DNA from 2 places in the Mycoplasmopsis mustelae genome. Region 2 is predicted to be linked to the other one. Evidence: riboswitches for the same ligand, from Rfam matches in the RefSeq annotation. Region 2 holds a riboswitch; the other holds the start of a gene.
What was found. Region 2 has a riboswitch for lysine ahead of pepF (oligoendopeptidase F). Riboswitches for the same ligand answer to the same signal wherever they lie in the genome.
Positions count from the first base shown of each region.

Region 1: it holds a riboswitch for lysine, as region 2 does, so the genes downstream of both, BCF59_RS01855 (OppA family ABC transporter substrate-binding lipoprotein) here and pepF (oligoendopeptidase F) in region 2, are expected to answer to the same signal.

Region 1 covers NZ_SOCN01000001.1:430,055-433,274, forward strand. The annotation lists gene BCF59_RS01855 (OppA family ABC transporter substrate-binding lipoprotein) at 1-1,730, opposite strand, end outside; lysine riboswitch at 1,849-2,013, opposite strand; gene gap (type I glyceraldehyde-3-phosphate dehydrogenase) at 2,333-3,220, shown strand, end outside.
Region 2 covers NZ_SOCN01000002.1:52,146-55,365, forward strand. The annotation lists gene cypl (ABC transporter thiamine pyrophosphate-binding lipoprotein p37/Cypl) at 1-734, opposite strand, end outside; lysine riboswitch at 1,704-1,868, shown strand; gene pepF (oligoendopeptidase F) at 1,961-3,220, shown strand, end outside.

The DNA of each region.
Region 1 (3,220 bases), on a different contig from region 2:
CCGGTTGTGTATGCTTTTACAACATTTGTGGCCTTACCTGCTTTAATGTTTTCTAATGAATTACCATAAACAAGTTTTGCGAAAGCATCATTAATTGTATTTGAAGATCCTGAAACATCTTGTGTTTGTGGTATAAGTGTAGGATATATAAATCCTGTTTGGTTTTTAACATTTTTACTTTGTGTGGTTCTTAAACCATATGTTGTTGCATCTTTTTCAATTATATCTTTATCACTTTGTTCTAATTCTGAAAAAGATACTGTGGAATATAAGCCTGCTTTATAATTATTAAAATAATACTTAGGTAATGCATCTTTAGATACAGGGTTATTTGTGTGTTGTTCGATGAATGTTTTAATTCTTCTTGGATTATTTAAATAATTTTTATCTCAGTAATTAGTATTAAGTTTCCATGAAGCTTGGAATGAGTTGTTATTATAACCTGCAAAATAATATTTTCCTGCATATAAAGTTAGTTCAGGTGTATTTGCATATCAATATGCACCAGTTTCTTTTGCAATACCACTCACGTTAAGTAGTTCCTCGCGAATTTTAGTTTTTTGTTCATTTGTTAAATTAGATTCGTGAGCAAAAAAATAAGGTAATTTAGAAAGATTTTGACTTTTTTCGGTGATATATTCAGTTGAAATAGGTTGCATTTCATAACTATATAAAAGTGTACTATTGAAAAATAGATCAAAATTAGCAGGCGTATTTGGAGATTTTTGTTTAATTACAAAAAATTCATCATTTCCGTTAGTTTCAACCGATTCGTTACTATCTAAAATTTTATTAAAATCTACGTTATATAAATCAAATAAATAAGTATTTACATAAGATGCATCTTGCTTAAATTTTGTAGAACCGTTTACAATGTATCCTTGTCTAGCCAATTCATCTAATGTATTAGATCCACCATGAGCTAAACGATAATTTGTATCAGTGTTTGTTAAAGTTCTTAATAAACCTAAGCGAAAATCGTTAGCCCTCACATTATATTTAGTGAGTTCACCTTTGTTATTAATATATTTAGTATTTTTTCTAATTCTAAATTTAATTTTATTTGTGTTTTTTAGGTCTTTTAAAAATTGTGTAGAATTAATAGATTTAGAATTATCACTTTGAAGATTTATCAAATTACTTGAATAACTCCCATCAGGTAAATCTGGTCCTTTCATTAAAGGTGCATCATCACTGTCGTAAACTTTATCAACCCCATTGACTGTTAAAATAATTGCGTCAGCAAGTTGTAATGAAAATTTTGAAACAGTTGGTTGTATGATTTTTCTAGTTATAACTTCGTTAAGTTGACTATCAATAATTTTCTTTTCTTCGATCTTTGAATTTCCAAAATAAACTCTTTCAACAAGTTTTGCAACTATTGCATCACTAAAAAATGATTGTATACTACCGTATGTAGAACTTTTATCTCAATCAAAAGTATTTTCTTTATAAGGACTATTTACAAATCTTGTGTAAAAACCTTGTTTTGCTTGTGTTGAAAACTGATTACCTAGTGTTTCTTGATATTTTCCTACAGGATTAATAATTTGTTGTAAATCACTTTCGGAGCGATATTGAACATTTGGATTAGTATTTGATGAACCTGATTTTTTCGGATTATTTTGATAATTTTTTATTTGATTATTTCCGCACGCAACAGCAACAGTAGCAATGGTTGCTGTAGCAGGTAATAACATTAATTTAAATTTACGATATTTTTTATTCATATTTTCCTTTATTTATTGAATATAATTTAAAGATATGAAAAAAGTCTTGTAATCTATAAATTTACAAGACTTTTGATTAAAATGTAAAAATCAGTTTACGAAATTAATATAAGAAATGCAAATCTATAGCACCAATGGAAAATCCAAAGAGTAGAAATCTTTTATGTTTTTCTACCAACCAAAATAATTGCCATTATTTCAGTTTCGGCTTTTATGCCCTTTCATCAACTTTTGCATGCCTGCTAGGTTCATTACTATTGCTAAAAGCTCCTCTATAGTTATTAATAACAGATTTCAACTTTGGAAGTCTTATCTGTTATTTTATCAACAGATTTTGACTTAAAAGAGACGGTAGGTATTAAAATTTCTACGTCTATCGGCATAAGTCATTGAAATTTGTTGTTTTACTTTTTTCATAATTGTAATTTTACCAAAAAATCTAGAAAACTAATGAAATTTATACGTTATACATAATATATTACAAATTAGTTTTATTTAATTTTATTATTAATTTATTTAAAAAGTTTATAATATAGTTACATTTTATAATAAATTAATAATAAAATGCTTAAGTACATATTATTAAAACTAGAAAGGTTAATATGAAAAAAGTAGCAATAAACGGTTTTGGAAGAATTGGTAGACTATTTTTCCGTAGATTATTGGAAACAAATTCAAATTTAGAAGTTGTAGCAGTTAATGATTTAACTGATGCTAAGACCTTGGCACACTTATTAAAATTTGATACTGCATTTGGTAAATTACCTTGCGAGGTATCAGCAAAAGACGGTGCAATTGTAGTTAATGGAAAAGAAATTAAAGTTTTCGCAGAAAAAGACCCTGAAATGTTACCATGAGGTAAATTAGGGATTGACTTAGTTGTTGAATCAACAGGATTTTTTACAAAGCGTGAAGGTGCAGAAAAACACTTAAAAGCAGGTGCTAAAAAAGTTGTAGTTTCTGCGCCATCTGACAAAGATGTTAAAACAGTTGTATTTAATGTAAATCATGACACTTTAACAAAAGAAGATAAACTAATTTCAGCTGCTTCATGTACAACTAACGCACTAGCACCTATGGTAAAAGTATTATCAGATAGCTTTGGAATTAAATCTGGATTTATGACTACAGTGCATGCATATACTGGAGATCAAAGATTACAAGATGCTCCACATAGAGATTTGCGTAGAGCACGTGCAGCAGGTTCAAATATGGTTCCTACTTCGACAGGAGCAGCAAAAGCTATTGGTTTAGTTGTTAAAGAAGCTTTAGGTAAACTAGATGGTTCAGCAATTCGTGTTCCATTAATTACTGGTTCATTAGTTGATTTAACTGTTTTATTAGAAAAACAACCAACAGTTGAAGAACTTAATGCCGCAATGAAAGCCGCTGAAAGCGAAACAATGAAATATGAAACAGAAGAAATTGTTTCATCAGATATTATTAAAGAATCACACGGTTCAGTATTTGACTCCTTATTAACATCAGTT
Region 2 (3,220 bases):
CCATCGCTATATTTACCATTTATTGGATTTTTAAAATCAAATTTAATATCGCCACGAAATTGACGTGCTAAAGTCTGTAATTTAATTTGAAAACCAGCATTAATAATATCGTTTTTTTTATCTCATAAAAAACCAGTAGGCAAAAATGCCATATCAGCTTCTTTTTTAACTAAATTATCATATGAAGCATTAAAATTTTCGGCCCCATAAAACTGAATTTTTACCGTTAGTTTATTATTAGAGTTTTTTAATAAATCGTTGATTTGTTTTTCAGCTTCTTTTCGAACTTGTTCTTGTGTTTTGCCGTTTAAAGCATAACTTTGTGGAGTTGAAAATGTTAATTTTAAAGTATGTTCTGTTGTAATTAAATTTTTTGGAATTTCTATTTGTTCTGTCCCGAAATTTGAATTAGTTAAAAATTTATCACCTATACCTCGATAAAATTCTTTAGTTAATTGTTGCACCAACTCTTTAATTTGAGAATTTTGTCGATAGATTTCATTTAAAATCACATCTTGTTTAGTTGCTTCTTTTTCGACTTTTGCTTTATTTAAAATACTTTGATATTTGTTTAATTCTGCGGGTGATAAAGCAGCTTCTAATGCATTAATTTGATTTGAATATAACGCTTTTTGTTGCGATTCAGTAGTTTGATTTGTTCCACATGAAGCAGCAACTAATAAAGTTGGTGTAAATGAAATAATTGCAATTTTCAATAGTTTTTTCATTTTCATATTCTCTCCTAATATCAATGTTTAAGACATCAAAAAACTCTAAAAGAGATATTGAATTCATTAATCCTATTAATTATAAAACAAAAACAAAAATATCACCTAAATTAGTAATTTAAAAGTATTAAAAACATGAAACTACACAAATTAGCGCCTTAAAACATTAAATTTGGTTTTAACAACTCGCAACACTACCTCTCTAAGTGATTTTTTAAAAACTTTTCATAAATAAATTTAGGCACCGAAGAAATATAAGAAGCATAAGTTAAAATAAATTCTGATAATGTTAATTTTTCAATTAGTTTATGACTTTGATTTGATAAAACTAACAATTTTATAGATTTTATATTTTTCAAGCGGATTTCTTCAAAGAAATTATTGATTTAATTTTCATTTTTAATTCCTACAAATTTCAATTTATACATTATTTTTTAAAATCTAATTTAATCATTCCGATTCATAATTTCTAGTTTTTTTAATTTTATATTTTAAAATGCAAATTTAATATTTTGATTTACTTCAGAAATTAATAAACTCTCACTTAAATAAACATTTTCATTTAAAAATCAGCCTGATAATCTTTATAAAATTCCAGTTTTTTTAATTTTGATTAAAACTTATCATCACAAAAAAAGATAATGTGGTAGTAGAAACACTTAATTTAAATAAAAATGATTTAAGATTTTCATAATCAACAAAGAAATAAAATATTAAAAAATTAAAATTCTAGTATTTCAGTGAGGTTAACATATTAGCTTCTTTGCTTTATTATAAATTTAGTAACCAAAACAATAAAAAATTTTATTTTATAAAATATTTTGATACAATTAATTTTATGAAAAAAGGAAAACAACAAGTTATTATGACTAATATTAACAGTTGAATGTATATTATCAACCGTTATTTTTAGTCATAATCTGTTGTATTAATATAACAGATGAGACGATAAAAAGAGTTCAAATCTGTTATAGATACTACTATAGAGGAGCTTTTAGCAATAGTAATTAACCTAGTGGGCATGCAGAAGTTAATGAAAGGGTATAAAAGCCGAAACTAAGATAATGGCAGTTATTTTGGTTGGTAGAAAAACATAAAAGATTTCTACTCTTTGGATTTTCCATTGGTGCTATAGATTTACAGTTCATTAAAGTTAATATTTCACTTTAAATTAAAAAAGTCTTGTAAATCTACAGTTTATAAGACTTTTTTCATAACTTTTAGGAGTAACAATGAATGCAAAGCAATTTAAAAATCACAGCGATGTTCCTGAGGAATATACTTGAGATTTAGAAGACATTTTAAAAGGCGATTCGATTGAAAATTTAATCGATAAATATCATAAGGTAAGAAAAGAAAGAATTTTAAATAAAGATAAAAAATATGAAAATATTGAAGCATACTTAAATGACGTAAAATTATCAGAGCAAGAAACAATTTTATCATTTAAGATAGATAACTACATTTCCAACCACTTAAATACTGATTTAGTTAATGCAAAATTTAAAAAATTAGAAGCTGAATTTCAATTCTTAAATCATAAATTAAACACTACGTTCGGTTCAGAAACTAACAGATTTTATGCAAATATAGAAAAAATGAAACTATGAATGAATGATCGAAGATTAGCTTCATATCGAAGACAAATCCAAGATGAAATTGACGAATATGAACATAAATTAGACGATAAGGTTGAAGAATATATCATCAATAGTTCGTTCGGATTTCCTAGTCCGCATAATACATTTAGTATTTTAAGCAACAGTGAGTTGGATTACGGGATAGTAACAAGTAAGACAGGCAAAAAGATTAAACTCAATCCGGCAATCTATTCTAAATTATTAAAGTCAAACGACGAACAAGTTCGTAAGCAAGCATATCACAATTATTGAAACGCTTTTATTAAACACAAAGACACATTTGCAGAATTGTTATTTCAACACTTTAAAAGCATCACTACTGAAGCAAAATTACGTAAATATACCTCTGCTGTAGCGATGTTAACTTCAAAAGACAAGGTAACAGATGAAATTTTGAAGAAGCTCTTTAGCAAGGTTTCTGAAAGTAAACAAATATTAAAAAAATACAAAAAATGAAGTGATAAATTTTATCAAATCAAATTTAAATCTAGGCGTCAACTATGAGACTATTCACGTGATTTAGTAAGTGTAAAAACTTCTTACACAGTCTCAGAAATGAATGAATTAGCCAAAACAGCACTAAAACCATTTGGTCAAGAATATCACCAACAAGTTTGTAAAGCCATCGATGAAAAATGAGTGGATTATATGAGCACCGACACCAAGCGTGGTGGTGCATATAGCATCGGTGGAACCTATGGTATAGATAAAAAATACATTTTAATGAATTTTGAAGGAACGCTAGCTAGCGTTGAAACTTTAGTGCACGAACTAGGTCATTCAATGCATTCGTATTTTTCTGATACTAGACAAGATTTACAAAATTCAATGTATCCAATTTTTTTAGCTGAA